DNA from 2 places in the Actimicrobium antarcticum genome. Region 2 is predicted to be linked to the other one. Evidence: predicted binding sites of a transcription regulator. Region 2 holds the regulator's gene; the other holds the start of a gene.
What was found. Region 2 encodes FNR, which switches genes on or off when oxygen is low (the NO sensors DNR and NnrR bind a similar motif). Its sites were predicted from a motif close to TTGATNNNNATCAA; they were not measured.
Positions count from the first base shown of each region.

Region 1: the regulator FNR is predicted to act here: its motif matches at 8,714-8,727, upstream of ABD720_RS01220 (universal stress protein).

Region 1 is NZ_BAAAZE010000001.1:296,954-312,656, forward strand. It holds gene recJ (single-stranded-DNA-specific exonuclease RecJ) at 1-619, shown strand, start outside; gene ABD720_RS01195 (polysaccharide lyase family protein) at 818-1,921, shown strand; gene ABD720_RS01200 (transglycosylase SLT domain-containing protein) at 2,301-4,817, shown strand; one part of gene prfB (peptide chain release factor 2) at 5,062-5,142, shown strand; one part of gene prfB (peptide chain release factor 2) at 5,144-6,166, shown strand; gene lysS (lysine--tRNA ligase) at 6,198-7,730, shown strand; gene ABD720_RS01215 (glycine zipper 2TM domain-containing protein) at 7,911-8,564, shown strand; gene ABD720_RS01220 (universal stress protein) at 8,814-9,251, shown strand; gene fabI (enoyl-ACP reductase FabI) at 9,418-10,203, shown strand; gene ABD720_RS01230 (NAD(P)H-dependent flavin oxidoreductase) at 10,426-11,595, opposite strand; gene iscX (Fe-S cluster assembly protein IscX) at 11,825-12,019, opposite strand; gene fdx (ISC system 2Fe-2S type ferredoxin) at 12,056-12,394, opposite strand; gene hscA (Fe-S protein assembly chaperone HscA) at 12,423-14,288, opposite strand; gene hscB (Fe-S protein assembly co-chaperone HscB) at 14,360-14,875, opposite strand; gene iscA (iron-sulfur cluster assembly protein IscA) at 15,021-15,344, opposite strand; gene iscU (Fe-S cluster assembly scaffold IscU) at 15,368-15,703, opposite strand, start outside.
Region 2 is NZ_BAAAZE010000005.1:108,123-123,825, reverse strand. It holds gene ABD720_RS03445 (methyl-accepting chemotaxis protein) at 1-1,033, shown strand, start outside; gene ABD720_RS03440 (M14 family metallopeptidase) at 1,093-2,214, opposite strand; tRNA gene ABD720_RS03435 (tRNA-Pro) at 2,384-2,460, shown strand; gene ABD720_RS03430 (hypothetical protein) at 2,611-2,877, opposite strand; gene ABD720_RS03425 (ice-binding family protein) at 3,211-5,187, shown strand; gene ABD720_RS03420 (outer membrane beta-barrel protein) at 5,308-6,438, shown strand; gene ABD720_RS03415 (Crp/Fnr family transcriptional regulator) at 6,670-7,413, shown strand; gene ABD720_RS03410 (response regulator) at 7,642-8,478, shown strand; gene ycaO (30S ribosomal protein S12 methylthiotransferase accessory factor YcaO) at 8,661-10,382, shown strand; gene fnr (fumarate/nitrate reduction transcriptional regulator Fnr) at 10,525-11,289, shown strand; gene ABD720_RS03395 (hypothetical protein) at 11,390-11,629, opposite strand; gene ABD720_RS03390 (FixH family protein) at 11,643-12,182, opposite strand; gene ccoG (cytochrome c oxidase accessory protein CcoG) at 12,248-13,735, opposite strand; gene ccoP (cytochrome-c oxidase, cbb3-type subunit III) at 13,844-14,779, opposite strand; gene ABD720_RS03375 (cbb3-type cytochrome oxidase subunit 3) at 14,772-14,975, opposite strand; gene ccoO (cytochrome-c oxidase, cbb3-type subunit II) at 14,978-15,592, opposite strand; gene ccoN (cytochrome-c oxidase, cbb3-type subunit I) at 15,606-15,703, opposite strand, start outside.

The sequences.
Region 1 (15,703 bases), on a different contig from region 2:
GTGGCATCAGGGCGTCATCGGTATCGTGGCATCCCGCCTGAAAGACAAGTTCTATCGGCCGACCATCACCTTTGCACCCGCTGGTGATGGCTGGATCAAGGGCTCGGGCCGCTCGATTCCGGGCTTCCATTTGCGCGATGCACTCGATCTGGTGTCCAAGCACGCACCCACGCTGATCGACAAATTTGGTGGCCATGCGATGGCCGCCGGGCTATCGATCCGTGCCGAATCTTTCGACGCCTTTGCGCTTGCCTTCGAGGCAGTCGGCCGCAGCTGGCTGAGCCAGAACCAGCTTGAACGGGTGCTGGAAACCGATGGCTCGCTGGAAGACGCGTTTTTTACGACCCAGTTCATTGCACTGCTCGATACGCAGGTCTGGGGCCAGGGCTTCGCGCCGCCCGTGTTCTGCGACGAGTTCCGCGTCATCAGCCAGCGCATCCTGAAGGAGCGCCACTTGAAACTGCAACTGGAACGCAACGGCCAGCGCTTCGATGCAATCTGGTTCGGCCATACCGACGATCTCGGTAGCCGTGCGCGGGTCGCCTATCGGCTCGATGCGAATGAATACAACGGCGTCACCAAAGTGCAATTGATGGTGGAGCACGCCGAAGTCATGTAATCGCCGGCAACGTGCCAGGTAGCGCGCGGCATGTTTTACGGAACCCTTAGACCAAAGCAGACCACGAAACATCAGGGGATAAGTGACTACGCGATGCAGGTAGTCCGATGCGGGAAGCGATATCCCATGATGGCAAACACGCCAGGCAACTAGCGATTGCTTGTTTGCGTACGGTGATTTCTTTGGCGAGAATACAAAATGGCAGACATCCGAATTCCGAGGTTAAGCAATCACGATGTCGTCTACAAAGCAGATGGCACACGCAAGGTCATCGACAATACGAACAAAGACCTTCAAGTCGAAGCGGGCGACATTATTTTTGACGCCAATACCCACACAACCATGGTCGTCAACGCCAATGGTCGCGACGCGCTGGTAATCGGCGATCGTGGTCCTGGCAAAGCGACAGCGTCGACCGACGATGATTTTTCTGCAAGGGACCGTTCCTCCCTGAGCGCCTATTTCAAACGGCTGTTCAGCCAAGCCAGTGAAGGACAGCAACAGGCAATGTTCGAGCAGACGAACGCAACGAATTCGTCGGGTGCTGACGCTGACAGTGGAATTTTGCCGGGCGGATCGGCATCCCAGTCTCAGTCTCAGTCTGGCGACATCCTTGATCCCGGCCAGAGCTGGCAGGTGGCAGCCCGCTCCGATTCGAACCCCGCCCAGTCCTCTGATGGCGATCCGCGTAGCGCTGACTATGCTGGTGACTCCGGGAACGCACGGACTGCAGGAGAAGGCAGTACAAGCGGATCCGGGAAGCCGGGGCGCAGTACATTAGCGGTCAAGGGCAGCAAGTTTGGTCCCGACCATCACTACCGTGTCGTTAACGGCGTTGAAGAATTCAGTGTTGCCACAAGCGATCGCCAGCCGGGATTCTGGAATATGCCGCGCTCCGAAGGTGCATTTCTCGACGATAAGTTCACAAGCAATAATCCACATGCCTTCTCGGCGGACTACACGATCAAGTCAGGCAATGGATTTTGCATAGCGCAGGTTTTCAACGAATCATCAAACGGCCATCCTCAGCTCATGGTGATATACAAAGACGGCGCAATTGACGTGGGCGGCAAAAAGATACCGATGCGATTGGGTCAGCCATTCAATCTGGAAATCCGGCTCGGGGATAATGGCACTCAGGTCTATGTCGACCACCAACTGGTCGCAGCGGCGCCACTGCAGCATCAGGGTGGAAGCAATTATTTCCGCTACGGCGCCTATCTTCAGGGGCGCAACAAGGCGGTTCCCGAATCTACCAGCGCAGTGGTTGATGTTTCTGGCGCGAACGTTCAGGCTGCCTGATCGCTACTCCCTCACGCATGGAGTGATCGACACTGCAGCACGCTGTCGGGTCCGCGAACTGGATGCCTTGCTGGTCACGAGTGCGCCACTCGTCGGGTTTACCTTTGTACTCGATCCCGCCAGCCCCGGCTGCCTGCACCAGACTATGCCTGAGCCAGTGCGGCAAACCAACGGCTCACTGGCAGTTGCGTTTCTACTAGTTGTTTCAGCCAGATAGCCCACACCACTTTTTACGGAACCCTTATACCAAAGCAGACCACGCAACATTAGGTGGTAATTGACTACGCGATTCAGGTAGCCATATTCCATGGCGGCAAACGCGCCAAGTAAATAGCGATTGCCTGTTTGTGTGTGGTGGTTACATTAGCGAGATCTCAACATGGCAGACATCCGAATTCCGAGGCTCAGCAATTACGATGTCGTCTACAAAGCAGATGGCACACGCACGGTCGTTAACAACACGAACCAAAACCTTCAAGTTGAAGCGGGCGATATTATTTTTGACGCCAAAACGCACACAACCATGGTCGTCAACGCCAATGGCACCAATGCCCTGGTGATTGGTGATGTCGGTCCTGACAGAACAACCGCGACGACTGACGACGATCTGAATATAAAAGATAGTTTTTCCGTGAATGCCTTTTTCAAGAGGTTGTTCGGACAAGCCAATCAGTCACAGCAACAGGCGATGATCAAGCAGGCAAAGGCAACGGAATCATCAGGTTCTGCCGCTGACCAGGGATTTTTACCGACCGACACGACGTTTCAGCAACAGCCTGGAGACATCGCGGATCCTGGCCAGGGCGGGCATCAAGCGGATTGCTCAGATCCGAATTGCGCCGAATGTACTGCGGCAGCGCCAGCCACCGGCAGCGCTCCCGGATCCAGCCATATGGAGCACACCAACGGACACGAGATTGGCGCGATGAACCACGGCGAATCGAGCGGGCATAACGGTCATTCCTTTGGTGATTTACTAGATATCGACGAACAAACCGCTATTGCAGGAAAGATTTTTGGTGGCAACGGCACGGGCTTTGTCGACAAGATGCGTCAATGGACCGTCGATAACCAATTCTTCAATCAGGGACAAAATGAAAAGGAAAGGGAAGCCGGAACCTATATGGCCACGAATATGGCGAGCAAATTCGCCGTCTTGAATCCGAATAATTTTGCCGATGAAGCCACTGCAAGTCGCGTCTATGGCGAGGCAAAAACGCTGGCCGTAAAAGGTGACGCAGCCGGCCTTGGCAAGCTGGTCGATCAGTACGGCGATCGCCACGGACTGACAAACGACGAACTGGTACAACTGTATAACGTCAATGAACACGAGTATCTGCACCATATCAGCGGCGGCGCACCCGAAGGTTCGCTCGGTAGGGATCTGTTTAACAGTTGCCATGCATTTTCGTTATCCACGAGTGACATGAACAGCAATGACGGAATAAGTTCAGTTCAGGGAGGCTATAACGACAAAGGCCAATACCCGCAATGGGGTTGGTTCGAGGCGTCAAAGCGTGTTGCCGATACGTTAGGTCTTGCAGATAAAAAAGGTAACGTCTACAGCGACAATGACCACGCTGTGGATCACTCTGCCGGTGGTAGCGATCACTCTGCCGGCAGTAGCGATCACTCTGCCGGCAGTAGCGATCACTCTGCCGGCAGTAGCGATTACTCTTCAGGTGGTAGCGATTACTCCGGCACAGGTAGCGATCATTCCCATGACAACGCTAATGGCTCCGGAGATATTGGTGCTAGCCAAGCCGCACAGACGCTTCTGGACGATCCGTTATTCATGAATAACGGACAATACAGGACCTATACCCGCAAAGAATTGGAAGCACTGGCAGCAGATCCAGCGACAAGTGCCAAGACCAAAGCAGCGCTTGAATCCTTATTGAGCAACGATAGCCTCTACAACAGTATCGAAACGGCCAATGACAGCAAGCTGGCATCCGCGTCCGACAGGGATGACGACATTATTTCAACCAACGATTTGACGGTATTCCTTGCTAACGGTGGCTCTGGCGCCGGAAGCATGACTTCTGCAGATGCTGCTAGGACGCTGCAGAACGATCCGTTATTCATGAATAACGGACAGTACCGAACCTATACCCGCAAGGAGTTGGAAGCGCTGGCAGCCGATCCAGCTACAAGTGCCGAGACGAAAGCAGCGCTTGACTACCTATTGCGCAACGATAGCTTCTATAACAGCATTGAAACGGCCAACGACAGCATGCTTCAGTCAGACGCAGATAAAAACGACGATATCATTTCGACCAATGACCTTACGACGTTCCTTGCCAATGGGGGAATGGGCAGTGGTGGCACGGGAGGTGGTACGGGAGGTGGTACGGGAGGTGGAACGGGAGGCAGCACAAGCGGCACTGGCAGCACCACCGGAGGCACCAAAACCGGCGGGGGAACGCTCAACCTCTCTGCCAATCCTGCATTGCAACCTTACGCCGCTGCGATCGCGGCTGCATCCAAGGCCACCGGCATACCACCGGAAATCATCGGCGCGCAGATCTGGGCCGAATCGCGCGGCCGCATGTCGACCAGTACGACAAACGGCGATGGCTCCCAGGACGTCGGTCTGATGCAGATCAGCCAGGGCCGTCTGGCCAAGGATAATCTTTCACAGGATCAGAAGGATGCAATCAAAAAAGCCACCGGCAAGGACTGGTCGCAACTCGATGTCAGCAACCCGGCCGACAACATCATGGCGGGCGCTTTCCACCTGAAATATTTTATTGGACAGAACGGAGGCAATGTCGACGCAGGGCTGGCGGCATATGTCGGGCGCGATCCGAAGTACGTCGCCAACATACAGACGTTCAGATCTCAACTTGAAAGAAACGTTGCGCTGTCAAACGATGCGGGCACTCCATTTTAGAAACCTGTTCCAATCCGTGCCATCTGTCTGAAAACGGCGGACTCATGACACGGCATAGCTGAAGCACTTGCCAGCTCGGCGGCTGATAACGTGGGCGCCGCCTCCTCGCCATGGCAATTCATCCGGGCCCGAATCGCCGTTTGATGTGGGCACGGTCGTTTTGAAAGGCGAGCCGTTACTGATAGAAGGCCCGGGTGGTCGCGTATAATTTTGTCTTTTCCCGCACAAGACAAAAGACGACATCATGGAAGCAGAACAACTTAATTCTCTGGAAGGGCTGCTCGCAGACCTGACCATCCGCGCCAACGAACTTCGGAGGTATCTTTGACTTCGATAACAAGTCAGAGAAACTAGATCAGGTCAACGCCGAACTTGAAGACCCGAAAGTCTGGGACGACCAGAAGCGCGCACAAGACCTCGGCAAAGAAAAAAAATCCCTCGAATCGATCGTGCTTGCACTAATCAAGATCGACGCCGAATTGCGCGATGCGAGCGACCTGTTCGAGATGGCCCGCGAAGAAAAAGACGAAGATACGCTGCTGGCTGTCGAGCAAGACACCCAGGAACTGGCCAGGCTGGTCGAGGGCATGGAATTCCGCCGCATGTTCAGCAATCCGATGGACCCGAACAACTGCTTCATCGATATCCAGGCTGGTGCCGGCGGTACCGAAGCGCAGGACTGGGCCTCGATGCTGATGCGACAGTACTTGCGCTATTGCGAACGCAAGGGTTTCAAGACCGAAATCATGGAGCAGTCCGACGGCGAAATCGCCGGCATCAAGACCGTGACGATCAAAGTCGAGGGCGATTACGCCTACGGTTTCCTGCGTACCGAAACCGGTGTCCATCGGCTGGTGCGCAAATCGCCGTTCGATTCCGCGAACGGTCGCCACACGTCGTTTTCCAGCCTGTTCGTCTATCCGGAAGTCGATGACTCGCTGGAGATCGACATCAATCCTGCCGATGTCCGGGTCGATACCTATCGCGCCTCGGGTGCCGGTGGACAGCACATCAACAAGACCGACTCCGCAGTACGACTGACCCATGGCCCGACCGGCATCGTCGTGCAATGCCAGAACGACCGCAGCCAGCACCGCAACCGCGCCGAAGCGTGGGCCATGCTCAAGTCGCGCCTGTACGAACATGAAATGCGCAAGCGCATGAGTGATCAGCAAAAGCTGGAAGACTCGAAGACCGACATCGGCTGGGGTCACCAGATCCGTTCGTATGTGCTGGACCAGTCGCGTATCAAGGATTTGCGCACCAGCTTCGAGACCGGCAACACCAAAGCGGTCCTGGATGGCGAACTCGATGAATTTATCGCGGCCTCCCTGAAGCACGGCGTCTAATCCCTCTCCCCTTTTTTGATTGCTCAATTCCATGACCACCAACACTGAAGTCGCGCCCGATGCGGCGCATCCCGACGAACATTCGATCCTCGCCGAACGACGCGCCAAGCTGACCGCGATACGCGCCAACGGCATCGCGTTTCCGAATGATTTCCGGCCACAGCACAAGGCTGCTGCACTGCATCTGCAGTACGGCGACACCGATAGCGCCACGCTCGACAGCGAGGCCGTCAACGTCGTCGTGGCTGGTCGCATGATGCTCAAGCGCGTGATGGGCAAAGCCTCGTTCGCCACTCTGCAAGATGCCTCCGGTATCAAGGCCGACGGTCGCATCCAGCTGTACATCTCGAACGACCTGATCGGTATCGAAGCGCATGACGCGTTCAAGCACTTTGACCTGGGCGACATTCTTGGCGCCGAAGGGGTGCTCTTCAAGACCAAGACCGGCGAACTGTCCGTCAAAGTCACCAGCCTGCGCCTGATCACCAAATCACTGCGACCATTGCCCGACAAATTCCATGGCCTGGCCGATCAGGAAATGAAATACCGTCAGCGCTATGTCGACCTGATCATGAGCGAAGAGACGCGCCGCACGTTCAAGGCGCGTACCGCCACGATGTCGTCGATACGCCGTTTCATGAACGATCATGAATTCATGGAAGTCGAAACGCCGATGCTGCACAGCATCCCGGGTGGTGCTGCCGCAAAACCGTTCATCACCCATCACAACGCGCTCGACATGCAAATGTTTTTGCGTATTGCGCCCGAGCTGTATCTGAAACGACTGGTGGTTGGCGGTTTCGATCGCGTCTTTGAAGTCAATCGCAACTTCCGCAATGAAGGCGTGTCACCGCGCCACAATCCGGAATTCACGATGATGGAATTTTATGCCGCGTATGTCGATTACCAGTGGCTGATGGATTTCACGGAAGCCGTGATCCGTCAGGCTGCCGTCGATGCACATGGCACGGCCGAGCTGACTTACCAGGGTCGCGCGCTGGATCTGAGCAAGCCGTTTCGCCGCTTCACGATCCTCGGAGCGATCAACCACTACGCGCCGCATTACAGCGCAGACCAGCTGGCAGATCCCGATTTCATCAAGGCAGAACTGAAAAAATTCGGCGTCAAGCCGTTTGCTACAGCCGGCCTCGGCGCGTTACAACTGGCCCTGTTCGAAGTAACCGCCGAAGCGCAACTGTGGGAGCCGACTTACATCGTCGACTATCCCGCTGAAGTCTCGCCACTGGCGCGCGCCTCGGATTCCGTGCCGGGCATTACCGAGCGCTTTGAACTGTTCATTTGCGGTCGGGAACTGGCCAACGGCTTCTCGGAACTGAATGATCCTGAAGACCAGGCGGCACGTTTTCAGGCGCAGGTTGCGGCCAAGGATGCCGGCGATGAGGAGGCCATGTTTTATGACGCCGACTACATCCGCGCACTGGAATACGGCATGCCGCCAGCAGGTGGGTGCGGCATCGGCATAGATCGCCTCGTAATGCTGATCACCGATTCGCCAAACATCCGGGACGTAATCCTGTTTCCCCATTTGCGGCGCGAGGACTGACGTCCGAAGCGAGGCACAATGCGGTGTCAGAGGGTAAGACTCCATTGGCGATCTGAATGGATCATGAAATGGTTACATTGAATTACGTCTGACACAGGAACTCGCTGGCTTGCGGTCGATCGGTGCAACATACTCGCTCTACCGACTGCAGCCAGGTCATCAGAAGTCACAGGAGAAATCATGAAAATCAATAAGATGTCAGGCCGTATCCATCCCCTCATGGCAGCTGCAGCCGTTGCCGTGATCCTGGTCAGCCTGGTGGGCGTTGCAGCGATCACTGGCGTTCTGCCGAATTCAACCGCAAAGCAGGCTGAAGTGGTCCCGGTACAAACGCCACTCATATCGCAAGATACCAGGCAAGCATCGGCAAACCACCAATCCGCCCCCGTCAAGCACAGCACGAATAAAAACACGAACAACGAGTCGAACTACGACCGAAACGACAACCGAAACGACAACAATTATTCAGATCGCCAAAACCAGCAGGCCGCCGCTGTCTGCTCTAACTGCGGTCGGGTCGAGTCAGTCAATGCGATTCAATCGGCTGCTCAACCTAGCGGTGTCGGCGTCGGTGTCGGCGCCGTCCTGGGTGGCTTGCTCGGCAATCAGGTCGGTGGCGGTAACGGTCGTACACTCGCTACCGTGGCTGGCGCGGTTGGTGGAGGCTATGCGGGTAATGAAGTTGAAAAGCGCTCGCGCGGCACCACAACGTACCAGGTTCGCGTACGGATGGAAGACGGTCAGATCCGCACTTTTCCGCAAAATGGACCGGAGGGATGGCGCGCAGGCGACCGGGTTCGTGTTGTGAACGGTGCCTTGACCTCACGAGGCTGATATCTGATACGCGGCTGGCGGACGGAGAACACCTTCGTCCCGCTTCTGCAAAACCACATAAGACGACCGCAAGGTCGTTTTTTTTCGCCTGCACAAACCCAAAGCACACCACCCATCGACAACCTCGCCAATTCTTAACAAGGTCGGTTTTGACCTGCATCAACGATATTTTTGTTCACTCTCCCTAGCATCACTGGCGTGTTCTCTGCCCCGCCGAACTGGCGGAAACTCCACCTGGAAGGAAAAAAAATGTTCAAGACCATCCTTGTCCCAACCGACGGCTCCGCCTTGTCCGACAAAGCGATCACCGCCGCCATCGAATTTGCCCGGCTCACTGGCGGAAAGATAATCGGCCTGTCCGTCGCAGAACCCTACCCCTACTCGCCGTTGTCCGAAGGGGCAATGACAAATGACTCGGCAGAGTACGAAGAAAAAATGCGCCAGATGGCGCGTGCGCACGTATTAAAAATCGCCGATGCGGCAAGCGCCGCCGGCCTGCAGTATTCCACCTACGTAACCGAGTCATTCAGTCCGTACGAAGAAATCATCGACGTCGCGGCCAAGCAAGGTTGCGATGTGATTTTCATGGCGTCGCATGGTCGCAAAGGATTGAACAAACTCTTCGTTGGCAGCGAAACGCAAAAAGTGCTCGGCCACACGACGATACCGGTGCTGGTGTTTCGCTAGGAGTCTGGCAGCCATACCGGGTCAATACAAAAAATAGCCGGGTAAGAACAGATCTGGCCAAAGACCGACCAGGCTCCCGGCAACAGTTTTCCCGAGCCACCTCTTTTCCGTACGGCGGCAGGCACAAGCCGCCCGACCTTCTTCATCCACCACATCACAGGCACCCATGGCATTCTTGCAAGGCAAAAAAATCCTGATCACAGGATTGCTCTCCCGTCGCTCCATCGCATTTGGTATCGCACAGGCGTGCAAGCGTGAAGGTGCGGAACTCGCTTTCACATACGTCGGGGAGCGTTTCAAGGATCGCGTCACCGAATTCGCAAAGGAGTTCGGCAGCACGCTGGTGTTCGACTGTGATGTCGGCAGCGATGAGAACATCAACGCCCTGTTCGCCGACCTTGGCGCGTCGTGGGACCATCTGGACGGACTGGTGCACGCCATCGCCTTTGCGCCGGCGGAAGCCATCACCGGCGATTTCCTGGAAGGCTTGTCGCGCGATGCGTACCGGACAGCCCATGAAATTTCTTCGTACAGTTTTCCTGCGATGGCAAAAGCCGCGCTACCCATGTTGCGGCCGAATTCTGCACTGCTCACCTTGAGCTATCTTGGCGCCGTGCGGATTGCACCCCACTACAACACGATGGGACTTGCGAAAGCCTCGCTGGAAGCAAGCGTGCGATATCTGGCAGAAGCGCTGGGTCCGAAAGGCATTCGTGTCAACGGCATTTCAGCCGGGCCCATCAAGACGCTGGCAGCCAGCGGCATCAAGGACTTCGGCAAGTTGCTCGCGCTGGCGGCGGCAGGTGCGCCATTGCGGCGTAACGTGACCATCGACGATGTGGGCAATGCGGCGGCGTTCCTGTTGTCGGACCTTGCGGGCGGCATCACGAGCGAGATCACTTACGTTGACTGCGGGTTTTCACATGTGATGGCATACGAGCGATCGGAGTAGTGTCGCGAATGCAGTAGCCGGGATTGAGTTTGCGGGTCAGCAATGGCCCCGTTCGAAGCGGGGAACAAGTACTGCCGATGCCAGCGGAGTTGAACAGTAACGGGTTGAGTCCGGTCTCCTCGTACGTAGTCGCAGAGAACGCAGTGCGTCAGATAGCTGGCGGAAGAGCCGACCAGTTTGGACGGGTAGCATGAGCGACTTCCGCTCGGCGCATCACCAACCTCAAGCCGGCACGGCAACCATCTCCGGACGCACACCGGTCATGAAGTAACTGATCAGGTCCTGCACCGACCGAATCTCGCTCCCGAACGGCAGCACTTCCGATCCCCGGAAAAACAACCCGCGCTTGATGTCGCCATTCAAGGCAAAGGCGAGCTGGGTATCGATGCAGAACTGGCCTGCCTTGGCATTGCCGTCCCGCAAACCGCACTGGTGCAGGCAGTCGAAGCCCACCGTACATTGCTTCGGCGTTGCTTTCAATTGCAGCTTCACTTCCTTCTCAAGGTAATTCGCCAGCCACGGCGTGCATACCGCACGCGCCGGCAATCCGGCCACGCTCATGAACGTGACGATGTCTTCGGGCCTGGCTTCGGTCAGTACCTTCTTGAAATTCAGATGGGCATCGCCTTCTTCGGTCACGGCGAACGGTGTGCCGAGTTGCACGGCACTGGCACCGAGTGCCAGCAGGTCGCGCATTTGCTCGTGGCTGTGCACGCCGCCGGCAACGATCAATGGAATTTTTTCGCGCTCGATGCCCAGCTGCTTGAATAATTCGAGCGTGCCTTCCAGCACGGTTGGAAATGCGAAGTGCGGGTCCTGAATCGTGTCGAGGCTCATTGCGCCGAGGTGACCGCCGGCGGAATGCGGGTTTTCAATCACGATGGCGTCTGGCAAGCGGTTCTTGCGCATCCATTTCTTGATGACCAGCGAAATACCGCGCGTGTCGGACAGGATCGGAATCAGTGCCACGTCCGGATACCCGGCAGTGAGCTCAGGCAAGTCCAGTGGCAAGCCGGCACCGACCACGACGGCGTTCGCGCCACTTTCGCAAGCCTGGCGAACGGAGGCAGCGTATTCGGCAACTGCCCGCATGATATTGACCGCAACCATCCCGTTACCGTCTGCAATGACCTGCGCCGCCTTGATCTCGCGATCCAGCGCGATCAGGTTCACGGCATTGATCAGTTCCTTGTCGCGATGCTTGGCCGTCTGTTCCATCAGGTCTTTGTGATGACGACGCAGGTCAACACTGGAAATGGTGCCGACCGCGCCCAGGCGGGCGACGGTGCCGGCCAGCCGATGCGCCGACACGCCGATACCCATTCCGCCCTGAACGATGGGCAACAAGGATGTTCCTTTCAAGGTAAACCGCGGGAAGGATGTCTGGTACATGGTGGTTTTCCGATGCCAATAAGCGATGCGTCAAAGTAGCAAAGTGAACGTGAATTTCCCTTGATGTGGATCAACCGGCACAAGATGGGCGAGTTTAGATAACGATCCGTTTCTCCAGAATCGCATCAGGTTTGACCAGCAAAAAAGCCCGCACAACCAACGTTGCACGGGCTTTTTTCTGGTAGACCAGATGGTCTGTTGCTGATCGGAGCAAACGTAGGTCGTTCGCTCAGTCGACTTCGTCGATCCACGCCATCTGTATCGCTTCCAGGATTTGTTCACCGGAACGGTCTGGCGCATCGTCGAAGCCATCCAGTTCACAGACCCACTTGTGCAGGTCCGTGAAACGCACCGTCAGCGGATCGACATCAGGAAACTTGTCGCACAATTCTTCCGCAATGCGGATCGTATCAGTCCATTTCATCGATCACTCCGTCGGTATTTTTCAGGCCAATCAGGCTCAGTGATTTTCGCTCACCTGGTTGATCGTGTACTTCGGAATCTCGATCACCAGATCTTCATCGCCGACCAGCGCCTGGCATGACAGGCGCGAGTTCGATTCCAGGCCCCAGGCCATATCCAGCAAATCCTCTTCTTTTTCACTCGGTTCACCGAGCGACCGGAAACCTTCCCGGATCACGATATGGCACGTGGTGCAAGCGCAGGACTTCTCGCAGGCGTGTTCGATATCGATGTCACTGTCGAGCAGCACATCACAGAGCGACTTGCCCTTGGGCGCATCCAGGACGGCGCCGTCGGGACAGAGGGTAGGATGCGGAAGAATAACAATTTGTGCCACGTGAAGTACCTCGAAAAAGGGAAAGTTATCAGGAAATCTGGTCTAGTGTCTTGCCGGACAGCGCGGCGCGAACGCTGCGATCCATGCGCCGTGCTGCGAAGTCATCGGTGCCGCCAGCCAGTGCCGCGACCGCCTGCTTGATGGCGTCAGGATCGTCGCCGACGATCTGCGTACGAACAGCAGCAATCAGTTGCCTGACCTGCACCAGTTCATCATCCGACAGCAGATGCGCATCGGCGGCCAGCGCGGATTCGGTGGCCAGCACGATACGTTCGGCATCGACCTGCTCTTCGCGCAAGGCGCGCAGTTTCATGTCGGTGTCGGCGGACTTGAATGAATCCTGCAGCATCTGCGCGACCTGATCATCAGCCAATCCATACGATGGCTTGACCGCAATCGATGCCTCGACACCTGAGCGCAATTCGCGCGCCGAGACCGACAACAAGCCATCGGCATCGACCTGATAGGTCACGCGTATCCGCGCAGCGCCTGCCGCCATCGGTGGAATGCCACGCAACTCGAAGCGCGCCAGCGAACGACAATCACTGACCAGCTCGCGTTCGCCCTGCACGATGTGCACGGCCAGCGCGGTCTGGCCATCCTTGAAGGTGGTGAATTCCTGCGCACGTGCACACGGAATGGTGGAGTTACGCGGAATGACTTTCTCGACCAGGCCACCCATGGTTTCGATACCCAGTGACAGCGGGATCACATCCAGCAGCAGCCAGTCATCGCCCGAGGCGCGGTTACCTGCCAGCAGGTTGGCCTGGATGGCAGCACCGAGCGCGACCACTTTGTCGGGATCGATATTGGCCAGCGGCGTCGACTGAAAAAACTCGCCAACACTTTTGCGCACGTGCGGCATGCGGGTCGCTCCACCCACCAGCACCACGCCATCGATATCATCGACGGTCAGACCCGCATCGCGCAACGCCTTGCGGCTCGGCGTGATGGTCTTGGCGACCAGAGGCTGGGTCAGCCTGACGAATTCGCTGGCACTCAGGGTCAGACGGACTTCTTCCCCGGAACCGAGGGCTGCATCGATGTGCGTCTCGGCTTTGGTCGACAGCAATTCCTTGGCTTCACGCGCTTTGACCATCAGCAGGCTGGTGTCTTCATCCGACAGCGGTGCCAGCTTCGCGTGCTCGATAATCCAGCAAAACAGACGGTGATCGAAATCGTCGCCGCCGAGCGATGAATCGCCTCCGGTGGACAGCACTTCAAAGACCCCTTTGGTCAATTTCAGGATCGAGATGTCGAAGGTGCCACCGCCCAGGTCATACACGGCGAACGTACCTTCGGAGGCATTGTCCAGGCCGTAGGCGATTGCGGCCGCAGTCGGCTCATTGAGCAGGCGCAGCACGTTCAGGCCCGCCAGACGCGCCGCATCCTTGGTCGCCTGACGCTGGGCATCATCGAAATACGCCGGCACCGTAATCACTGCACCAACCAGTTCATCGCCAAGCGCGTCCTCGGCTCGCTGACGCAGCGTCGCCAGGATTTCGGCAGACACTTCCACCGGGCTTTTTACGCCAGCGACGGTCTTGAGTTGCACCATCCCTGGCGTGTCGAGGAAATCGTAGGGCAGATTTTCGGCATGGGCGATGTCTTTCAAACCGCGTCCCATGAAGCGCTTGACCGATGAGATGGTGTTGCGCGGATCGGTGGTCTGTGCAGCTTGTGCCAGATAGCCGATGTTGGCGTTGCCGTTCGGCAGATAGCGCACGATCGACGGCATCAATGCGCGACCCTCTTCGTCAGTCAGCACTTCCGGGATGCTGTTGCGCACTGTGGCGACCAGCGAATTGGTGGTGCCGAGGTCGATGCCGACAGCCAGTCGGTGCTGGTGTGGTGCGGTCGACATGCCGGGCTCGGAAATTTGCAGTAAGGCCATGGGAGTCTCAGTAATTCAATAAGGGGTCGGGGCCGGAGTCGAGGCAAGCTTCGCGCGGGTGGGCAGCACGATCATCCTTCCAGCTGGTCGAACAAATACGCAATCTCTGCGCGAAATTTATCCAGGAACATCAGCTCGCGCACTGCCACGCCTGCGTCAGTGTAGTCACTGCTGCCGAGCAGAATGGCAATGCGGTCGACTTGACTCTTCCAGGCGACGGCGAGTTCGGTGTCGAGTTGCGCCAGTGCGGTTACGTCTTTGCCAGCCTTGATCTCATCCAGCGCTTCACGCCATTCCATCTGCTGCATCAGGAACGCCATCGGCATTGCCGTGTTGGACTCGACCTGCAAGTCCACGCCATGCAATTCGCACATATAGGACGCGCGCCTGAGCGGATTACGCAGGGTCTGGTACGCCTCGTTGGCACGCGTTGCCCACTGCATGGCGACGCGTTTTTCAGCATCCGAGCCATTGACGAAGCGGTCAGGATGCACCTGCCCCTGCACCTCGTGATACGCCTTGTCCAACGCAGACGTATTGATCGCGAACGATTCTGGCAAATGAAATAGCGCGAAGTGATTTTGCATGGTGACTTAAAACAAAAGCCCGTTCAATGTGAACAGGCTTGGGATGTTGGCGTGTTCTCTCGCACGGAAGCGGGTGCCATTATTGCATGCGGCATGAAAGGGTCGAACGCGGGCACAGCAGCGTCCCGCGCTTTCGCACTTCAGATCAAATCCGGAAGCTTTCGCCACAACCGCACTCGTCCTTGACGTTCGGATTGTGGAACTTGAAACCTTCATTCAAGCCCTCGCGCGCGAAATCAAGTTCAGTACCGTCGATATACGGCAAGCTCTTCGGATCGACGTAGACATTCACGCCGTGTGATTCAAAGATGCTGTCTTCAGTGGCGCTCTCATCGACATATTCCAGCTTGTACGCCAGCCCGGAACAGCCGGTAGTGCGAACACCAAAGCGCAAGCCTATCCCCTTGCCACGTCGTTCCATGTAGCGGTTGATGTGCTTTGCTGCTTTTTCGGTCAGTGTGATGGCCATATCTTTTCTCGAATTGAAACGACTCAGGCCGCTGTTTCGGTAGCGTGCTTGGTCTTGTAATCCAGCACGGCAGCCTTGATCGCATCTTCCGCCAGGATCGAACAGTGAATCTTGACAGGAGGCAGTGCGAGTTCTTCAGCGATCTCGGTGTTCTTGATCGACATCGCCTGATCCAGCGTCTTGCCCTTGACCCATTCGGTCACCAGCGATGACGAGGCTATGGCCGAGCCGCAGCCATAGGTCTTGAACTTGGCATCCTGGATGATGCCATCGGCACCAACCTTGATCTGCAGTTTCATGACGTCGCCGCAAGCTGGTGCACCAACCATGCCGGTACCGATTGTGTCGTCACCCTTGTC
Region 2 (15,703 bases):
CACCGCGCGTCAGGTCGCGGCCGGTGATCTGAGTGCCAACAGCACCACTGCCACCAGTCGCGACGAAACCGGCCAGCTGCTCGAGGCCCTGCATCAAATGACGACCAACCTGTCGACACTGGTTGCAGGTGTACGCGTGTCGACCGACAACATCGGCGTCTCGGCACAGGAGATCGCGTCGGGCAACGCCGACCTGTCCAGTCGCACCGAAGCACAAGCCGGCTCGCTCGAAGAAACAGCCAGCTCGATGGAGCAACTCACCAGCACCGTGCGGCAGAATGCCGACAATGCACGTCAGGCAAGTCAGCTGGCCACGTCCGCCAGTGAAGTCGCCGCCAAAGGCGGTGCCGTGGTCGGCCAGGTGGTCGCCAAAATGGGTGCGATCAGCGACAGCTCGCGCAAGATCGCCGACATCATCAGCGTGATCGACGGGATCGCGTTCCAGACCAATATCCTGGCATTGAATGCCGCCGTCGAAGCGGCCCGCGCCGGCGAACAGGGACGCGGGTTTGCGGTCGTGGCCAGCGAAGTCCGCAGCCTGGCCCAGCGCAGCGCCAGTGCCGCCAAAGAGATCAAGAGCCTGATCGACAGTTCGGTCGAACAGGTCGAGCAGGGCAGCCGGCTGGTCAATGATGCCGGCATGACGATGAACGAAGTCGTCGCCAGCGTGCAGCAGGTCGCTGCCATCATGAGCGACATCACCCAGGCCAGTCAGGAGCAAAGCGCCGGCATCGAACAGGTCAATCTCGCCATGGCGCAGATGGACGAAATGACCCAGCAGAATGCCGCACTGGTAGAGCAAGCCGCAGCAGCGGCCGAGAGCATGCGCACGCAGGCAGTGATGCTGGCCGCTGATGTCAGCGTCTTCAAGATTGCGCCGGGGATGCACGCAGCACAAGCGGCATCGGGCACGGCGGCCGTACCGATGGCACGCCCGACGATGCGGGTCGCTGCAGCGCGCACTGCCATCGCCAAAGTCCGTCCGGTGCAGCGCGTGGCTAGCAAGGCTGGAGATGACTGGGAAGAATTCTGACGGGAGCGGCGCCATAGCGGGCGTGACAGCGCACGCCCCGACACGCATCCCATCTCAACTCACGCCATCGCATCCAGTACCGGTATCAGGATCGCCGCACCCAGCTGCGCGCTGCGATCGCCATCCCAGCCGATGCGTGCATCCGGATTGATCGCGTTGTCCTTGAACGGCATTTCCAGCGTCAGCGATACGCATTTGAAGGTATGCGCCACGTACTTGGAGGCCAGCTTCAATACCTCTTCCCGATACTTGCTGCTGGCATAGCCCACCTTGGTCTGGAAATCCGGGCTGGCCTGCACGAAGCAGTCCAGAAAGCGCTGTTGCGCGGTGGCCTGGGCCGGACTGAAGTTCTCCAGCATTTCGCTGCCTGCCACGAAGACATACGGCAGCGCCTCGTCACCATGCACATCCAGAAACAGGTCGCAGCCGGTCTCGTGCATCTTCGTCTTCACCGCGAGCACTTCCGGACTGACCGCCAGCGACGGAGTCATCCATTCGCGATTGAGGTTGGCACCGGCGGCATTGGTCCGCAGGTTGCCACGTACCGAGCCATCCGGATTCATGTTCGGCACGATGTACAGCACCGCTTTTTTCAGCAACTGCAGCGCGACCGGATTGTCGGGATCAAGCATTGCACCGACCAGGCCTTCGACAAACCATTCCGCCATGGTTTCACCGGGATGCTGGCGGGCGATGACCCAGATTTTTTTGGCCGCCGCCGGGTTGCCGATGACGATGGCATTCAGGTCGTGCCCGTCGAGCGTGGTACCGAGGTCGATGATGCGCGCCAGCGGTGAGGCTTCGGCGTCACCCAGCAACTGCAGATGCCGCTCCCATGAGTACGGCTCGAAATAGGCGTAGTAGACGCTGTCGCGTTCCGGCGTGTGCGTGATCGTCATCACCGTGCCGTCGAACGATGTCGGAACCCGGAACCAGCTCTCGCGATCATAACTAGCGACGGCCTGATAGTCATTCCAGCCGGCCGGATAGGTGGTCTTGCCGGCATTCAGAAAGCGCAGGTTGCAGGCTTCGCCACGCGCGCCCTGCAACCGAAAATAAAACCACTGCGCGAATTCGGCATGGCTGTCCTTGCGTATGTGCAGGTCGATCTGTTGCGGGTTGACGGCAGAGATAACATCGATGGCGCCGGCATCGAATTGATGGCTGATTTTGATGGGCATGGAAGTGGACTCTTGAAATGTCGAACATGAAAGTGACCAGCGCGAAGCGCACTTGCCGAGCCGGGTCATCATAAAGTATTTTCGACGCGCGGCTGCCTACCCGGCTGGCAACTGGTTGGTCGCCGGGATGGCGAACTCTCGGGGTGCTCTGCTATACTTGCGGTCCAGTCGGGGCGTAGCGCAGCCTGGTAGCGTACGTGCATGGGGTGCACGGGGTCGAAGGTTCGAATCCTTCCGTCCCGACCAATGGATTCAATAGGGTTACAAGTTTCGGCTTGTAGCCCTTTTTTTATGGAGCATTTTTCCTGCTTGCCGCGGTCACAGTGCGTGCTCGACGCGATCGCCCTGTTTCCGTGTTTCCCGCACGGACAAACAGGTCGAGGCAAACGACGTTACTTAGTCCGCCAATCCCTTTGCCAGCACCTCTGCCACCAGCACATTGAGTTCGACGTCACGCTCTTTCGCCAGCGTCTGCAATTGCAGCACCAGATCGCTGTTGATCTTGACGGCGAACGGCACCAGTCCCATAGCCTGATCACGTTTGCGCTGTTCACGGCGATCGACGGTGGCGACTTCCACATTCTCGAAACCGCTCAGGCCAGGGGCTGCAGTTTTACCCATCAGTTTTTTGGCGTCGGTTTTTGCCATTCCGGTTTTTTTCACGGTGCGTGCTTTCGTTGATTGAAGGCCGACATAGTAGCGGTTGGCTGACTGTGGTGTGCGCCTATCTCGTTCGAAGCAATGCAATTGATATCAACGTGTCATGAAAATATACCCACAAGTCAATCACCCACGTGCTAACAAAAATCACTTTGTACCCAAGTAGCAACAATTCATCAATTGCCAAAGCCAATGTGGGCCACCGCACAGAGACTGCTGTCCTGATGCGGATACTCCACCCACGACATGCCGTGCCAGCGAATTGAGCAACGCTTTTGCGTTTCTGCCGACCAGGGCTTGGCAACGGCGATACCAAACCACATCAAGAGGAAACCCATGAAGAGTATTTATCAAGGACAGCTCCGGCTGCTACCATTGTGCATCGCACTGCTGGCAAGTGCCTTGGCGGCTGGATGCGGTGGCGGCGGCAAGGATCCTATCCTCGGCGCTGGCGGCGTTGCAGCGCTCGCGCCCACGGTCACCCTGTTCACGCCGTCCAATAACGCAACCGGTGTATCGATCAGCAATCCGGCGATCAGCGCCACCTTCAGCGAGGCGATGGCTGCTCTGGCCGGGACTGCGAACTTCACCGTGACCTGCGCTGCACCTTGCGTCAGTCCAACCGGAACGACCACGCTCGACAGCACTGGCAAAGTCGCCACGTACAGCCTCGCAGCCAATACGGCACTATCACCACTGACGACCTATACGGCAACGGTGTCCGGCGCGAAAAGCCTGGCAACCGGCGTTGCCCTGGCGACGCCAACGACTTGGAACTTCACCACGGGACTCGCCGCCGACAGCACCCGCCCGCGGGTCACCCGCACGAATCCTGCCACAACCAATCCCGGCCCGACCACCGGCTTCGCCAATAACGCTTCTCTCAGCGCCACTTTCACCGAAGCAATGAAAGCGAGCACTATCAACGCCTCAAGTTTTACGTTGTCTTGCACGTCACCGTGCGTGGCGCCCGCCGGCAACGTCACCTATTCGGCGGCAAATCGCACGGCGGTGTTCGCACCCAACGCAGCACTCGTCACCGGCACAACATACACGGCAACGATCACCACTGCCGCAACCGACCTTGCCGGCAATGCGCTGGCCGGTAACCAGGCGACGCTTCCCGCCGCTGGCAACCACGTCTGGACATTTACCGCAGCCGCTGCTGCGCCGGCTGGCAATCCGGTCGTCTCTGGCACCAGCCCGAGCGCCAATGCGATTGGTGTCTGCCCGTCCGCCACGATCAGCGCCAACTTCACTGTACCTTCCGGCCTGGAAATGGACCCCTCCAGCATCGATGCAGCCACCTTCACCGTAACCGGTCCGGCGGCAGTCACGGCATCGTCTATCACCCTCGATGATGCCACCGGAAAAACTGCCACATTCACGCCAGCCAATCCGCTGACTGCAGGTGTCACATACACGGCCACCATCAAGGGCGGTATCAATGGTGTGCGGGATCTTGCAGCACCGGCCAACACCATGGCCAGCGATACGGTATGGCGTTTTACAGCAGGACCGGCAACCGGCATTTGCCAGCCTGCGGCAATCAATCCACAAGTCTTTCCATTGGGCGCCGCAGTGACGTTCGGTAGTTTTGGCGGTTCCGCCGGCATAACCAATCAGGGCATCCTGACCCTGATCAATGGCGATATCGGCACCACCGCCGTGTCGACCTCGGTGACCGGATTGCACGATGCCGGTCCGGGTTGCGTCTACACCGAAACCGGCAGCAATTCCGGCTTCGTCAACGGCAACATCTACACCGCTGCACCGCCTCCGACGGCTGCCTGCCCTTCCGAAGGTAATGCCGCCACGTTCACGATTGCCACCAAGGTACGTGCCGATACACTGGCCGCCTACAACGCACTGGTCGCCTTGCCTTCCGGCTCCGATCCTGGTGCCGGCAGCCTGGCCAACCTGGTGCTGGCTCCTGGCGTCTACACATCGGCCTCCGGTTCATTCAAGATCGAAGGCGGCGACCTGACTCTGGATGCCAAGGGTGATCCGAATGCGGTGTTCGTGTTCCAGATGGCGACCTCGCTGACCGTCGGTGGTCCGGGTGCAGCCTTCCCGCAAAGCATTATTCTGGTCGGCGGCGCGCAAGCAAAAAACGTGTTCTGGCAAGTCGGTAGCGCTGCCACCATCAATGCCGCCGGTGGCGGTACCATGGTCGGCACCATCATTACGCAAGCCGGCGCTGCCTTCTCGACCGCAGGTAACGTCGCGATCGTGACGCTCAATGGACGGGCTCTGTCACTGGGCGCTTCGGTAACGCTGGTCAACACCGTGATCAACGTTCCGGCACCTTGACCGGCAATTGCGGCATCTGTCTTTCTGTCCGGTTGCATCGGGCGGAATGACGCAACAGATAATTTTCTGGTGCGGGCAACGATCCTGCACCAGTGTTTTTCCCCTCTGCGAGAGAAAAAAATGACCACATTCAACGCTTCAGGCACTGCCGGATTCCTGGCATTTGCCCTGCTCGCCAGCCCGTTCGCCATGGCCGATGACACTGGCTGGTACGGCGGCCTCAATGCCGGCCAGTCCCGTGCAAAAATCGACGATCAACGTATCACCAGCGGTCTGCTGGGTAGCGGTTTTGCGACGTCATCGATTGTCGACGATAACCGTGGCACCGGCTTCAAGGTGTTCGGCGGATACCAGTTCAATAAAAACTTTGCACTCGAAGGCGGCTACTTCGATCTTGGCCGGTTCGGCTACACGGCCACGACCGTGCCGGCTGGAACGCTGAACGGCACGATCCGGCTCAAGGGCCTCAATCTCGATACCGTCGGCATCCTGCCCATCACCGAAAAACTGTCGGCCTTTGGCCGGGTCGGCGTGAACTATGCAGAAGCACGTGACAACTTCAACGGCACCGGTGCCGTCAACATCATCAATGCCTCGCCCAGCAAACGTGAAGCCAACATCAAGTTTGGCGTCGGCCTGCAATACGCCTTCACGGATGCGCTGAACATGCGTGTCGAGGCCGAGCGGTATCGGGTCAACGATGCCATTGGCAACCGTGGCGACATCGACATGGTGTCGGTCGGCCTGGTCTATCGCTTTGGCGACAAATCGCCAACACCGGTCGCACGCGCGCCGGAACCGGTTACGTACATGCCGCCGCCGGTGGCCGTCGTGACGCCGCCACCGATGCCTGCGCCGCCGCCGGCACCACGCAAAGTCAGCTTCTCGGCTGACTCGCTGTTTGCCTTCGACCGTGCCGACCTCACGCCAACCGGCAAGCAGAGCCTGGCCAGATTCGCGTCCGAGCTCAACGGCACCGACTACGATCAGATTCGGGTCACCGGTCACACCGATCGCATCGGTGCGCACGCCTACAACCTGAAACTGTCGTCACGTCGCGCCGATGCGGTCAAGGCCGAACTGGTGACTGCCGCTGGCATCCCGACCGGCAAAATCGTCACCGCTGGCGTCAATGGCGCGGAGCCTGTCACCAAGCCGGGTGACTGCGTCGGACAAAAAGTCAGCAAGGCACTGATCGCTTGCTTGCAACCGGATCGCCGGGTCGACGTTGAGGTGTCTGGCACACGCTGACGCCCCGGTAGCATCGTGTAACACGGTGCCTTGAATGATGACGGCCATGGATGCTTGCACCCATGGCCGTTTTTTCATGGAGAACAGAACCTCAGGATAATTGAGTGATGTCAAAACGTAACTTCTGCGTAAATTTGCCCGACCGCCGTGATACCTTCAGTACACATTAATTGAGACGAAGCAACAACGCAGTCATTGCTTCCAGATCAACCTTCACTCCTACACTCCCTTATGGTCAGTCTTCAGGATCCGAACCAGAATCATTTGCTGGCTGCCTTGCTGGATGCAGAATTCGACCGGCTGTCGCCGCACCTCGAACTGGTGCAGATGAAACTCGGCGACATCCTCTATGAATCGGGCGGCAAGCTCGAACACGTCTACTTTCCGACCTCGGCGATCATCTCGCTGCATTACCTGCTGGAAAACGGCAGCTCTTCCGAAATTGCCGGCGTCGGCAACGAAGGCGTGCTCGGGATCTCCTTGTTCATGGGAGGCAACACCACGCCCAGCCGCGCTGTGGTGCAAACCAGTGGCTATGGTTATCGGCTCAAGGCACATGTCCTGCTGGAAGAATTCAACCGCTCCGGCCAGGTGATGCATTTGTTGCTGCGTTACACCCAGGCGCTGATCACCCACATGTCGCAAACCGCGGTCTGCAACCGCCATCACACCGTCGAACAGCAATTGTGCCGATGGCTGCTGCTGACGCTGGACCGCCTCACCACCAATGAACTGACGATGACGCAGGAACTGATCGCCAACATGCTTGGCGTGCGTCGCGAAGGTGTCACGGAAGCCGCAGGCAGGTTGCAGGTGCAGCATCTGATCAGCTATCGGCGCGGCCACATCACGGTACTGAACCGTAACGGACTGGAATGTCAGGCCTGCGAATGCTACGGCGTGGTCAAAAAGGAGTTTGCACGCCTGTTGTCAGATGTCCAGCATCGGCAGGGACGCGAGAGCGCCCGGGTCTAAGTCCGGGTCCGCGTTTGAAAAGAGGGCAGCAAATCCCGCTCCGGATAGCGTTCAAGCACCACCAAGCGGTCAACTTTCATCAGATCATTCTTTCCAATCAGCACTGCCTTCGCCTCGACTGGGATTACAATACGTCGCCGCCCCGGCCTGACAGCATCTTGCCGGAAAAGCGCCGGTGCATTGGCTGGCATCCCGCTGCCCCCGAGACCTGTTTCCAGAAAGATCGCAATGCTCGACGTCTCCGAAGTCCGCAATGCCAGCATCCTCATCGTCGATGATGTCGACAGCAATATCGTCTTGCTGGAAACTGTCCTGCGCAATGTCGGCTACAACAACATCACCACCACCACGAATCCCCGCGCCGTCTGCGCGCTGCATCTGGCCCACCGGTATGACCTGATTTTGCTGGACCTGCAAATGCCGGACATGGATGGCTTCGAGGTCATGCAGGGGTTGCAGGAAATCGAGGTCGCCAGTTACCTGCCCGTGCTCGTCATCACTGCGCAACCGGGTCACAAGTTGCGTGCGCTGCAGGCCGGTGCCAAGGATTTTGTCAGCAAGCCGTTCGACCTGGTGGAAGTGCAAACCCGCATCCACAACATGATCGAAGTGCGCTTGCTATACCAGAAACTGGCGGATTACAACCGGGCGCTGGAGCAAACCGTGCTGGAACGTACCGCCGAATTGCGCGAGAGCGAAGCACGCTTCAGGAGCTTTACCGAGCTGTCGTCGGACTGGTACTGGGAGCAGGATGCCGAGGGCCAGTTCACGCGCGTGTCGGGTCCGGTATTCGATATGCTCGGCATTGAAAACGGTGCTCAGGCGGACGACACCATCGCGTCCGCCGACGGACGCTGGAATGCCGAAGAACGTGCCACGCTGGCCCACAATATCGCCAGCCGCCGACCGTTTCTGGACTTCGTCTATACCCGCCTCAAGAACGATGGCACCACCCAGTATCTGCAGGTCAGCGGCGAACCGATGTTTGATACCGCGTGCCGCTTCATCGGCTATCGCGGTATCGGCATGGATGTCACCGAGCGCATGCGCCTTGCCCGGGAATAATCCACAGTCCTAAACGTCGACATGTTAAAAACGTTGATGTAAAAAACCCTGCGACAACCCGTTCTGCCAAATGACCAATGGCCGGGGCTTTCGCTTGTCTGTAAAATCCTCCCATCCCCGACGCCGACACGCTGCATCACTGCCCTGCGGGCGCCGCCACTTCCCTCACCGACAATCTCCCCATGCACACAGAAAGCTTCATCCCCGGAAAAGACGCCTCGCTTGAGTCCACCATCCGCACGATGCAAAAGAAACTGGCCGAGCGCGGCTTCCATCTGGATGAATCGTCCTGGCTCAATCCGGTCGAAGCGATCTGGTCAGTGCACATGAAAGACCACGCATGCCCGATGCTGTTTTCGAATGGCAAAGGTGCGACCGAACTGGCGGCCCGCGCCAGTGCGCTGGGCGAGTTTTTCGAGCGGCTCGGCACGCATTATTTCTGGACCCATTTTTACCTCGGCGCGACCCGTGCCAACCGGCCTTTCGTGCACTATCCGCAAGAGCGCTGGTTCGCCCCGACCACCGACGGTCGCTGGCCTGCCGAACTGCTCAATGTCGAGCTGCAGGCGTTCTACAACCCCGACAGCGAGATCGACAGCCAGGTGCTGGTCGACCTGAACTCGGGCAATGTCGCACGCGGCATTTGTGCCCTGCCCTACACCCGTTTGCGCGACGGTGCGCCGACCTGGATTCCGGTCAATATCATCGGCAACCTGTACGTCAGCAACGGCATGGCCGCTGGTAACACGATGATGGAAGCGCGCAGCCAGGCACTGTCCGAAATCTTTGAACGCCACATCAAATACCGCATCATCAGCGAAGGCCTGTGCCTGCCGGAAGTGCCCGACGAGGTCATCGCCCGCTACCCCGGCATCGCTGCCGGCATCAAGGGCTTGCGCGAGGCCGGCTTCGGCATCCTGGTGCGCGACGCCTCGCTCGGTGGTCGCTATCCGGTCATGTGCGTGACGTTACTGCATCCCGGCGATCAGGGCTTGTTCGCCAGCTTTGGTGCGCATCCGCGTTTCGAGATCGCGCTGGAACGGGCACTGACCGAACTGCTGCAAGGACGCGCACTGGAATCGCTCGAAGGTTTTCCGGAACCCGGCTTCGATATGGATGAAATCACCGCAGTGGCCAACCTCGAAATCCACTTCGTCGATTCGAGCGGCGTGGTCAGCTGGAATTTTCTCGGCGACACGCCCGACTTCCCGTTCGCCGACTGGAACTTCAGCAACACCACCGAAGAAGACTACAACTGGCTATGCGACGCCGTGCATGCCGAGGGCAAGGACATGTACGTTGCCGACTTCAGCGAACAAGGCGCGTACAGCTGCCGCATCCTGGTGCCGGGCATGTCCGAAATCTATCCGGTCGAGGATCTGGAATGGGAGAACAATAGCGTCGGCAACGACATCCGGCCGGCACTGGTACGCCTCGATGCACTCGACGAGGAAGAATGCACCGAGCTGCTGGAATACCTGCAAACCTCGAACCTCAACGACGAACGGCCACTGTGGGAAATCCTCGGCCTGGCCATCCCGGTCGGCACGACCTGGAAAGAACTGCGCATCGGCGAACTGAAAACCCTGCTGGCACTGGCCATCGGTGACGAAGAAGCCACCCGCGAAGGCTGCGACTGGATTCATCAGTACAAGCAAATGAACCCGGCGCGCCGGCTGGTGTATCGCTGCATCGAAAGCCTGATGAACCTCGAACAGGTCGGCGACTACCGCCGCGCGCTGGTGCTGCTGTATGGCGCAGACACGGTCCGTCAGGCCGAGGCATTGCTGGATCGCAGCGAACGCTTCTTCGGATTGGTGACGCTGGGAGCGGACATGGAAGGCAGTGCGATGCACCAGACGCTGTTGGCGGCGTATGACAAGTTGTTTGCCGGTGCGGTTTAACTGAGCAGGCACGCATGGTCCCGATGAAGGGCCCGTGCGTGCGAGTATCGCTGCCGCAGCGTGATCCCATGGCGCAGCAATGCCGCAGGAAGCTGCAGGATAAATCCGTGCGACCGAACACTTCTGTGGTACACACAACCACATGCCCCAACCACTTACCTACATCGCCACGCCTGCGCAAACCATCAGCGCACTCAAAGCCAGTTGTGCCAACTGCAGCATGCACCAGCTCTGCCTGCCGATGGGTCTCGACGAAGGTGACATCAACCGTCTCGACCAGATCATCGGGCGCCGCCGGCGCATCTTGCGCGACGAGCGCCTTTACAAGATGGATGATCCGTTCCGCAACCTGTACGCGATCCGCTTCGGCCATTTCAAGACATTCCAGATCAATGCCGGTGGTGAAACGCACATCACCGGTTTCCAGATGGCGGGCGAGTTGCTGGGCATGGACGCCATCAGCGCTGACCGCCACCACTGCGATGCCGTCGCACTCGAAGACAGTGAAGTCTGCGAGATTCCGTTTAGCCGACTGGAAGAATTATTCGGCGAAATTCCGCGGCTGCTGCATCACTTCCACCGCATCATGAGCCAGGAAATCATGCGCGAGCAAAACGTCATGCTCCTGCTCGGGAACATGCGTGCAGAGCAGCGTTTTGCGGCGTTCCTGGTGAACCTGTCGTCGCGCTATGCGGCGCGTGGTTATTCGCCGACCAGCTTCCAGTTGCGCATGTCACGCGAAGACATCGGCAACTATCTGGGACTGACGATCGAAAGCATCAGCAGGCTGCTGTCGCGTTTCAAAAAGCAGGGCTGGATGGAAGTCGACAAGCGCGAGGTGCGCTTGCTCGATTCGACCATACTCAAGGCGCTGGCGGCGGGTACAGAGAATTGCACGCCGATGTAAATTGGCTGCCTTTGCGTAGGCGGCGCAGTTGACTTTCATGCCAGGCCGGTCTGGCGGATTCGACGGCACCGCCCTCGGCTGGCTATGTCACACCATCCACTCAAAACGGCGACGTCCGGTCATTCGGCACATGCGACAGGTAATACGTCAGCATGCTGGCGAGCGAACAGAACAACCAGAAAAAGAAGAACCCGATGGTGTAGCAGGCGGTCACCGGCAGGTCGGTGTCGAGTGTCAGCCGCAGTAACTCGACCGGATCGAACAGCGAAAAAAACAGCCCCGTCGCCGCAATCGCTGCCAGAAAAGCGGGCCATAGTATGGTCATCAAAAGTCGCAACATGGTCTCTTCTTTCTCAATCCGCCGCAGGCACATCGGCTTTGATGCTGACAGCCAGCTGCTCGGGCCATTTCCATTCGCCGTTCAGGCGCCAGTTGCGCTGCTCGCTTTCGATCAGCACTTGCCAGACCGCCCGATCCAGCATCGGTAGCGCGATACTGAACTGCCCGCGCGCGTCCAGCGGCGCGACCAGGTGGATATCTTTTTCCGGTAGCGTCGGATGATTCAGGCGCACGCGGACGTTGCCTGTCACTGGCCCGCTGAGGCCGACCACCTTGCCGGTGAGCTGGCCGCTGGCGACGTCGTAACGGCCGTTGAAGGACAGGCCGAGCGACGTCGCGATACGGTCACGACGCAGGTCCTGATTGATCGCCTTGCCCTGGTTGTAGTAGTCATCGACCACCAGCGCATCCTGGCGTGTCACCGCCAGCCAGATCGTGACCGAGCCGGCGATGATCACCAGGAACGGCCCCAGCATCAGCAGCCAGGGCCAGCGGTGGGTGTACCAGGGTGTGGTGTCGCGGGACGGTGCCGACTTGATTGCGTGTGATTGCATTGCGTACTCCAGTAAGTGTTCGAGATGCCAGGCTGCATACATTTCGGCCTGTTACTTTCCAACGTTTAATCCCGATCGTCTTCGTGCGGTACAAAGAACACCGCTTTTTCGGTGACTTCAATATCTGCACCATCCGTTGCTTTCAGAGTGAACTTGATCTTGTTCGAGCCGTGCTTGCCCTCGCCATGATCGACGCGCACCCGGACCGGCACAGCGCGTGCGCCGGTTCCTTCCATCACCAGGGTGTCCGGTGATACCAGCGCAATGCTGTCGATGCCCGACACCGAAATCTTGTAGTGATGGCTTTCTTCCTGGGTGTTCATGATTTGCAGGCGATAGACATTTTCGATCATGCCGTCTTCGACCTCCTGGCCCATCGCGCCACGGTCACGGATCACATCCATCTTGAGCGGCGTACGCAGGGCCAGCGAAACCACGAACGCCGTCACGATGAGCAACAGGATACCGGTGTAGATCAGCACCCGGGGTCGCAGCACGCGCGCCCGCATTTGCCCGATCGACCAGCGGCTGGCGATTGCGTGATCGGTCGAATAGCGGATCAGGCCGGCCGGCAGGTCGATCTTTGCCATCACCGAATTGCAGGCGTCGATGCAGGCGGCGCAACCGATGCATTCATACTGCAAGCCGTCGCGAATATCGATTCCGGTCGGGCAGACCTGCACGCACATCGAGCAATCGATGCAGTCGCCGGTGGTCTTGGTGGTGACGCTGGCATTGGCTGCAACAACGGCAGCCGTTGCAGCAGCAGTGGCGGTTGCGGTTGCAGTTGCCACCACCTTCGCAGCAGCACCCTTCTTGCCCAGCGGACCACGTGGTTCGCCGCGCTCGGTGTCATACGTCACGATCAGCGTGTCCTTGTCGAACATCGAACTCTGGAAGCGTGCATACGGACACATGTACTTGCAGACCTGCTCGCGCATCCAGCCGGCATTGCCATAGGTAGCCAGCGCATAGAACAGAATCCAGAACCATTCCCACGGACCCAGTCCAAGGCTGCTGACTTCACCGATGAGCGTATGAATCGGCGTGAAGTAACCGACAAAGGTCAACCCGGTCCACAGCGCGACGGTGCCCCAGGCCAGGTGCTTGGCCGTTTTGCGCCAGAGCTTGTCGATCCCCCACGGTTGCTTGTCGAGCCGCATGCGGGCGCTGCGAGTGCCTTCGATCTTGCGTTCGATCCACATGAAAATTTCGGTGTAGACCGTTTGCGGACAGGCGAAACCGCACCAGACCCGACCTGCCACCGCGGTTACCAGGAACAGCGCGTAAGCAGAAATAATCAGTAATACCGCCAGATAAATAAAATCCTGCGGCCATAGGACAATGCCAAAAATGTAGAACTTCCGTGCACCCAGATCGAACAGCAAGGCCTGCCGTCCGTTCCACTGCAACCAGGGCAATCCGTAAAACACCAGTTGCGTCAGCCACACGCACAGCCAGCGCAAGGTGGCATAGCGCCCCTTCACTTCACGCGGATAAATTTCCTCGCGCGCTGCGTACATTTTGATGACTGCAACTTCGGGGTTACTCATAAGCGCCAACTTTGTCCTGAAAAAATCCGGATGTGCCCGGCATGCCACCGCGCGCACATCCGCCGACTTGCGCGACCACACCGGTTTCCGGCGTGGCCGCGCAGCGTTTTATTTCGCGGCTTGCACCGCAGGGTCGTTCGACAAACTCCAGATATACGCCGCCAGCACATGCACTTTGGCTTCGCCAAGGAAGTCCTTGAAGGCCGGCATCACGTTGTTGCGACCCTTGCGGATGGTTTCCATGATGGTGTCGGCACTGCCGCCGTAGAGCCAGATCTTGTCGGTCAGGTTCGGAGCACCGAGAGCCGGATTGCCTTTGGCATCGGCACCATGACAGGCTGCGCAGACCATGAACTTCGGCTTGCCGAGTACGCGCTTGATCGGGTCAGAGTTCGCACCCGACAGACTCAATACGTACTGCGCGACATTCTCGACATCCTGGTCGGTACCGAGTGCCGCGCCCATCGGTGGCATCTGGCCATTGCGACCGTGCAGCAGCGTGGTCTTGATGGTTTCCGGATCGCCACCGTACAGCCAATCCTTGTCGGTCAGATTCGGAAAACCCTTGCTGCCGCGTGCGGCCGAGCCATGGCATTGCGAGCAATACGTCAGGAACAGGCGCTCGCCGATGGCGTGGGCTTGCGGGTCGGCGGCGACCACTTTCAGGTCCTGCTTCAGATAGCCGGCAAACAGCGGGCCGTATTCAGCGTCGGCCTGCTTGAGTTCTTCGGTGTACTGGCCGGTCGAGGTCCAGCCGAGCTTGCCGGCGTAGGTACCCAGTCCCGGATACAGGTACAGGTAGACCAGGCCAAACACGATGGTGATATAGAACAGCCACATCCACCAGCGCGGCATCGGCGTATTCAATTCGGTCAGGTCTTCATCCCAGACGTGGCCGGTGGTTTCCACCGAGCCGTCCGAACCCGGCTTGACAACGACCTTGTGCTGCGACTGCGCCCACAGCAGCAAGGCGCATCCGAAGACGCCCAGCAAAGTCAGGACGGTGATGAAAATATTCCAGAAACCGCTAGTAAAGTCAGCCATGCTTTTTCTCCGAATTCGGTACCGCAATGCGGTCGTCGTCGCCATCGCCGTCGTCCGCAAACGGCAGGTTTGCCGCTGTATCGAAGTCCGCACTGCGCTTGAGGCCAAAGGTCCACCAGAGGATGCCGACAAAGGTGGCCAGGCTGACCACCGTCATGACGCTGCTGGCGTCCGTAAAAATGTAGGCGATTGCCATGATCAGTTCCTTGTCTTGATCAAGATGCCCAACCCTTGCAGGTAGGCGATCAGTGCATCCTGTTCGGTCTTGCCGGCCAGGGTGGCGGGTGCGTCTTTGACTTCCTGGTCCGAGTACGGCGTACCGAGGCGCTGCAGTGCACGCATCTTCGGCATCACCTCGTCCGGCACCAGCGCGGTGGTCGCCAGCCATGGATAACCCGGCATGTTCGATTCCGGCACCAGATCACGCGGATTATTCAGATGGGTGCTGTGCCAGGCATCGCTGTAGCGTGCACCGACCCGGGCCAGGTCGGGACCGGTCCGCTTCGAACCCCACTGGAACGGACGGTCGTAGACGAATTCGCCGGCCACCGAATAATGGCCATAGCGTTCGGTTTCGGCACGCAACGGCCGGATCATTTGCGAGTGGCAGTTGTAGCAGCCTTCGCGCACATAAATGTCGCGACCGACCAGCCGCAATGCCGAGTACGGTTTGAGCCCGGTAATCGGCTCGGTGGTCGACTTCTGAAAAAACAGCGGCACGATTTCGACCAGCCCGCCGATGCTGATGACGACCAGCACCAGTGCGATCAGCAACCAGGGATTTCTTTCAATCCACGCATGGGAAAATTTCATTGAGTACTCCTGATCAGGCGTGTGTAGGTAACAAGGCAGGGATGCGTGCGTCCACCGCGACGCCATCGCGCATCGTCATGAAGGTGTTGTAGGCCATCATCACCATGCCGG